2 linked regions of the Streptomyces venezuelae genome follow. The protein of the gene in region 1 interacts with the protein of each later gene in a pairwise test. Links are inferred from orthologs where the notes say so. Each region holds a gene or a part of one and is shown in the gene's direction. Other genes may lie near its edges.

The links.
Region 2: the proteins of rpsL (region 1) and rimP interact in binary tests that used the Escherichia coli proteins (3 or more experiments, as listed by UniProt). The link is inferred for Streptomyces venezuelae from one-to-one orthologs.

What each region holds. Positions count from the first base shown.
Region 1 is NZ_CP029193.1:4,858,693-4,861,787, forward strand. Bases 314-3,095 are described here. They hold rpsL (30S ribosomal protein S12), read left to right. Parts: upstream 314-1,409; coding sequence 1,410-1,781; downstream 1,782-3,095. Other genes in these bases: DEJ47_RS22550 (hypothetical protein), read left to right, coding at 314-717; DEJ47_RS22555 (hypothetical protein), read left to right, coding at 729-1,145; rpsG (30S ribosomal protein S7), read left to right, coding at 1,784-2,254; fusA (elongation factor G), read left to right, coding at 2,294-3,095. Also shown: more of DEJ47_RS22550, read left to right, coding at 1-313. UniProt on the Escherichia coli protein: With S4 and S5 plays an important role in translational accuracy. Interacts with and stabilizes bases of the 16S rRNA that are involved in tRNA selection in the A site and with the mRNA backbone.
Region 2 is NZ_CP029193.1:6,055,555-6,058,764, forward strand. Bases 314-3,210 are described here. They hold rimP (ribosome maturation factor RimP), read left to right. Parts: upstream 314-1,461; coding sequence 1,462-1,959; downstream 1,960-3,210. Other genes in these bases: DEJ47_RS28095 (ferritin-like domain-containing protein), read right to left, coding at 314-646; DEJ47_RS28100 (hypothetical protein), read right to left, coding at 643-1,194; nusA (transcription termination factor NusA), read left to right, coding at 1,962-2,951; DEJ47_RS28115 (YlxR family protein), read left to right, coding at 3,084-3,210. Outside these bases: DEJ47_RS28090 (aminoglycoside phosphotransferase family protein), read right to left, coding at 1-133; more of DEJ47_RS28095, read right to left, coding at 161-313.

The sequences.
Region 1 (3,095 bases):
CTGGTCCCGATGGGACTCGCATGGCCCGGATCGCGCCCTTGGCGGACGGTGCTCTTCACGCTGGCCTACGGGGTGTATGCGGCTGCTCCGTACGCCGATGGCCAGAGACCGTGGGTCGCGCTGGCGGTGGCTGTGCTGCTGTCCCTGGGTTGCGTCCTGTGGAAGCACCCCGCAGGTATGCCGGAGGTGGGCTTCACCGTGACGATGCCGCTGATGGTGGGGCGGTTGGCCCGTACGCGCCGGGCGAGTGTCGCGGTTCTCGTGGGGGCCGTCTTCCTGGCTCTGTGGGCCGCCGGCGCAACGGTGGTGCCTCTGATGAGGGAAGCCGCTCTGAGTGATGAGATCGCGGTCTTCCTTTCGGCCGCGCTGGTCTCCGTATTCGGCGGTGGGGCTCTGGCGAGGTCGGTGACCGGTCCCGTACGCCGGGAGATTCTGGCACTGCCGGACAGTCCGGAGCGGCGTGCTGCTGTGGAGTTCATGAGCGCAGGACGGGCGATCGGGCTGCTGGAGCGGGGGCTTCTCTTCGCCTTCCTCGCCGCAGGCCAGCCCGAGGCCGCAGCTCTGGTGCTGGCGGCGAAGTCGCTGGCTCGGGTCCCCACGAGTGAACACGGCAAGCACGCGTCCGAGTACTTCCTCATCGGTACGCTGGCCAGTGTCATCGCCTCGCTCGGGATGAGCATGGCTGCTCGCTCGGCGGTCGGGCTGCCCATCCTCTAGGAGAAGCTGCCTTGGAGCTGAGAAGGCACCCACTGATCCAGAAGCTGCTGTCCCTGAATCTGCCGTCCTCGGACTACGTGGTGGCGGGCAGCGGGCCGCTGCTGGCGCACGGCATCAGGGAGCGTGTCGGAGACCTGGATGTCGTCGCTCGTGGGGCCGCGTGGAAGATCGCGGAGGGTTTGGCCGACCCTGTGGTCGCTCCGTCCGGTCACGGCCGCGTGGTGCCACTGTTCGGCGGCGCCATCGACGTCTTTGACCGCTGGTTGCCCGGCACGCCCGAGCCGGACGTCCTGATCAAGGATGCGGAGTGGATGTCGGGCATCCCGTTCTGCCCCTTGTCCCAGGTCCTCATGTGGAAAGAGCGCTCGCTGCGACCGAAGGATCAGGCGGATGTCCAATTGATCAAGGACTTTCTGCATCGGACTTGATCTGCAGATGTCCGGCGTGTCGCCCCCCATCGCATTTGTTTTGACCAGACTCGATGAGGTAGGTACGCTCAGACCTTGTGCCTGGGGTGTGCCTGGGCTCGCGCGCGTGTCATCAACCGCTGCGGGAGTCCGAGAAAGGCCACCGTAATCTGCGCTCCTTTCCGCCCTGTGGCGGGAGTCCGCAGCATTCGACACACCCGACCGCGTGGGTCGGCGAAGTTCCGGGTTAGCTTTACTATTCGGCACACAGAAACCGGAGAAGTAGTGCCTACGATCCAGCAGCTGGTCCGTAAGGGCCGGCAGGACAAGGTCGAGAAGAACAAGACGCCCGCACTCGAGGGTTCGCCCCAGCGCCGTGGCGTCTGCACGCGTGTGTTCACGACCACCCCGAAGAAGCCGAACTCGGCCCTCCGTAAGGTCGCGCGTGTGCGTCTGACCTCCGGGATCGAGGTCACGGCCTACATTCCGGGTGAGGGACACAACCTGCAGGAGCACTCCATCGTGCTCGTGCGCGGTGGCCGTGTGAAGGACCTGCCTGGTGTTCGTTACAAGATCATCCGCGGCTCGCTCGACACCCAGGGTGTCAAGAACCGCAAGCAGGCCCGCAGCCGCTACGGCGCCAAGAAGGAGAAGTAAGAATGCCTCGTAAGGGCCCCGCCCCGAAGCGCCCGGTCATCATCGACCCGGTCTACGGTTCTCCTCTGGTGACCTCCCTCATCAACAAGGTGCTGCTGAACGGCAAGCGCTCCACCGCCGAGCGCATCGTGTACGGCGCCATGGAGGGCCTGCGCGAGAAGACCGGCAACGACCCGGTCATCACGCTGAAGCGCGCGCTCGAGAACATCAAGCCGACCCTCGAGGTCAAGTCCCGCCGTGTCGGTGGCGCGACCTACCAGGTCCCGATCGAGGTCAAGCCGGGCCGTGCGAACACGCTCGCCCTGCGCTGGCTCGTCGGTTACTCCCGCGCCCGTCGCGAGAAGACCATGACCGAGCGTCTGCTCAACGAGCTCCTCGACGCCTCCAACGGCCTCGGTGCCGCTGTGAAGAAGCGTGAGGACACCCACAAGATGGCCGAGTCCAACAAGGCCTTCGCGCACTACCGCTGGTAGTCGCTACCCCCATCGAGACCGAGAGAAGACTGAGCCGACATGGCTACCACTTCACTTGACCTGGCCAAGGTGCGCAACATCGGCATCATGGCCCACATCGACGCGGGCAAGACGACGACCACCGAGCGGATCCTGTTCTACACCGGTGTGTCGTACAAGATCGGTGAGGTCCACGACGGCGCCGCCACGATGGACTGGATGGAGCAGGAGCAGGAGCGTGGCATCACGATCACCTCTGCTGCCACCACCTGTCACTGGCCGCTGAACGACGTCGATCACACGATCAACATCATCGACACCCCGGGCCACGTCGACTTCACCGTCGAGGTGGAGCGTTCGCTCCGCGTGCTCGACGGTGCCGTGACGGTGTTCGACGGCGTTGCCGGCGTCGAGCCCCAGTCCGAGACCGTGTGGCGTCAGGCGGACCGTTACGGCGTCCCGCGTATCTGCTTCGTCAACAAGCTCGACCGCACCGGTGCCGAGTTCCACCGCTGTGTCGACATGATCGTCGACCGCCTCGGTGCGACCCCGATCGTCATGCAGCTGCCCATCGGCGCAGAGGCTGACTTCAAGGGCGTCGTCGACCTCGTCACCATGAAGGCCTTCGTCTGGTCCGCCGAGACCAAGATGGGCGAGGCCTACGACATCGTCGACATCCCCGACACGCACACCGAGGCTGCCGAGGAGTACCGCGGCAAGCTGCTCGAGGCCGTCGCGGAGAACGACGAAGAGATGATGGAGCTGTACCTGGAGGGCCAGGAGCCCACCGAGGAGCAGCTGTACGCGGCGATCCGTCGCATCACCATCGCCTCCGGCAAGGGCGGCGACACCACCGTCACCC
Region 2 (3,210 bases), 1.2 Mb from region 1 along the record:
CCCGCTCGACGGTCAACCCGCGTAGAGCGACGGCCTTTTCGACTGCCCCGGGCAGCTTGTCCAGCCAGTCGTCGCCGTCCTGCGCCGTCTCGCCGAGTGCTGTGACGAGGCGCTGCGGCGGTTCGAGAGCCATGCGCGAGTCGTTCCCTTCCTGAGCGCGTTACGCCTGGGGTGTCGCCGGTGCGGACGACGGTGTCGACCGCTCGGCGAGCCCAGGGAAGGCTACGCTCCCGCCCCGCCACCGTGCCGCACGGACCGCCGCCTCCCGCAGTGCGAGGGCCGCGGTGCCCCGCCGGGTGCCCGACGAGGCGCGTACGAGATCGGAGTAGACGCCCGCGACCCGGTCCTCCAGCTCCGTGGCGAGCCGGACCGCCGCGGCGGCGTCGGGCACCGGGAAGGGCAGCGAGTATGCGGCGTCCGCCGACTGCGGTTCGCCGCCGAGGTCGCGCACCGCGCGCTGCAGTTCGTCGCGCCGGGCGCGGTGCGCGTCGTACGCCGTGCGCGCCTCGTCCCTGCGCTGGTCGCCGATGCGGCCGCCGACGACTCCGTAGCCGTACACGGCGGCGTGCTCGGCGCCGAGGGCGGCCTGAAGCGCCTTCAGCTCGTCGTCCTTCGACGGCTCGGGCGAGTCCTTCGTACCGCTCACTTGTCGTCCTCCGTCTCCGTCAGCAGGTAGGCGTGGGCCGCGCCCGCGGCGGCCACCGAGGCGAGCAGCCTGCCCTCCTCGGCGGGGGCGTCGAGCAGGGCCTTGCCCCGGCGGTCGGCCAGCTCGCGCTCGGCCTTGGCGAGGTCGCGCACGGCCGCCCTCGGGTCGGGGGCCGCGGAGGGCGAGGGTGCCTTCGGCGTGGAGCCTGCGGGGGAGCCGGACGCGGTGGGGGACGGGCTCTCGGTGTCCGTGCTCTTCTCGAACGCCTCCACATGCCGCTGCACCTCGCCCCGCAGCGGCCCGAGGCGCTTGTCGAGCGAGGGGTGCGCCGCGAGCACGGCGTCGTACCGCCGCAGGAGCTCCCGGCTGTCCTTCGCCGCAGCTGCGCGCAGGCGCCGGGCCTCGGACGGGCGCCCGTCGGTGTCGGAGTCGGCGGAGTCCGAGCAGCCCGCGAGCAGCGCGGCGGACGCGACGCCCGCGGCGCCGGTGAGCAGACTCCTTCGGCGCGGTCCCGGACGGGAGCGCGGGGCGGTGCGATACGACGGCACGGCAGACGTCCTCGGAAGGAAGGCCAAAAGGCGCGAGCAAGAAAGGTGCGAAAGGGAACGGAAAGGAACAGAAAGGGAGATCGATGGGCACTGGCCCGGTGATCACCGTACCTTCGGACCGGCCCTGCGCCCGCGATCGGCTCGGAACGGAGCGCCGTATCGTCCCGCCCGTGGGCGGCAACACCCCTTCGGACCGGATACCCTTTGACCTGACACGCAGACTTGCAACGCACCCACAACAGCACACGCGGCCGAGGAGTCACCCGGATGAGCACCACCCAGAGCGAGAGGCTGCGGCAACTACTGGAACCGCTCGTCACCTCGCAGGACCTGGATCTCGAAGAGATCGAAGTGGCCTCCGTCGGACGCAAGCGGGTGCTGAGAGTCGTGATCGACTCCGAGGACGGCGTGGACCTGGACCAGATCGCGGACGTGAGCCGTGCGCTCTCCGCGAAGCTCGACGAGACCGACGCGATGGGCGAGGGCGAGTACGACCTGGAGGTCGGTTCCCCCGGCGCCGAGCGTGCGCTCACCGAGCGCCGCCACTACCTGCGCGCCGTCGACCGCCTGGTGAAGTTCCAGCTCACCGAGGGCGGCGAGGTCACCGCCCGCATCCTCACCGTGGACGACGAGGGCCTCGACCTCGAAGTGCCCGGCGTCAAGGGCCGCAAGCCCACGTCCCGCCGCCTCGCCTTCGACGAGATCGACAAGGCGCGCGTGCAGGTCGAGTTCAACCGCAAGGACAAGAAGGAAGAGGAGGCGTAGCCGTGGACATCGACATGAGTGCCCTGCGGGGTCTGGTCCGGGAGAAGGAGATCTCCTTCGACCTCCTCGTCGAGGCGATCGAGTCTGCCCTCCTCATCGCCTACCACCGCACCGAGGGAAGCCACCGCCGCGCGCGCGTGAAGCTCGACCGTGAGAGCGGACACGTCACGGTCTGGGCGAAGGAGGAGGCGGACGACCTCGAGGAGGGCCAGGAGCCCCGCGAGTTCGACGACACCCCGTCCGACTTCGGCCGCATCGCCGCGACCACCGCGAAGCAGGTCATCCTGCAGCGCCTGCGCGACGCCGAGGACGACGCGACGCTCGGTGAGTACGCCGGGCGCGAGGGCGACATCGTCACCGGCGTGGTCCAGCAGGGCCGCGACCCGAAGAACGTGCTGGTCGACATCGGCAAGCTGGAGGCCATCCTGCCCGTGCAGGAGCAGGTGCCCGGCGAGCGGTACCCCCACGGCATGCGCCTGCGCAGCTACGTCGTGCGCGTGGCCAAGGGCGTCCGCGGCCCCTCCGTGACCCTGTCGCGCACCCATCCCAACCTGGTGAAGAAGCTCTTCGCGCTGGAGGTCCCGGAGATCGCCGACGGCTCCGTCGAGATCTCCGCCATCGCCCGCGAGGCCGGCCACCGCACCAAGATCGCGGTCCGGTCGACGCGCTCGGGCCTCAACGCCAAGGGCGCCTGCATCGGCCCCATGGGCAGCCGTGTGCGCAACGTCATGGGCGAGCTCAACGGTGAGAAGATCGACATCGTCGACTGGTCCGACGACCCGGCCGAGATGGTCGCCCACGCGCTCTCCCCGGCCCGCGTCAGCAAGGTCGAGGTCGTCGACCTCGGCGCCCGCTCGGCCCGCGTGACCGTGCCGGACTACCAGCTCTCGCTCGCGATCGGCAAGGAGGGGCAGAACGCCCGCCTCGCCGCGCGGCTCACGGGCTGGCGCATCGACATCAGGCCCGACACGGAGCAGCCCGCCGACCAGTAGAGGGCTGTGGGCGGTGCCGCTCCGGGAATAAATTCCGGGCGGCCACCGCTTCGATCACGACAGTATGTGGCGAGAAGCCGTTCGATTCTTGCCCCAAAGGGGTGAGGTCGGTGCGGGGAGGTAGACTTAAGCGTGTCTGGCCGGACGCATGCCCGCGCATGCCCTGAGCGCACCTGTGTGGGGTGCCGGGAGCGAGCGGCCAAGAGCGAACTGCTGCGCATCGTGAGGAAAGAGGGCGTCTGCGTCCCCGATCCGCGCG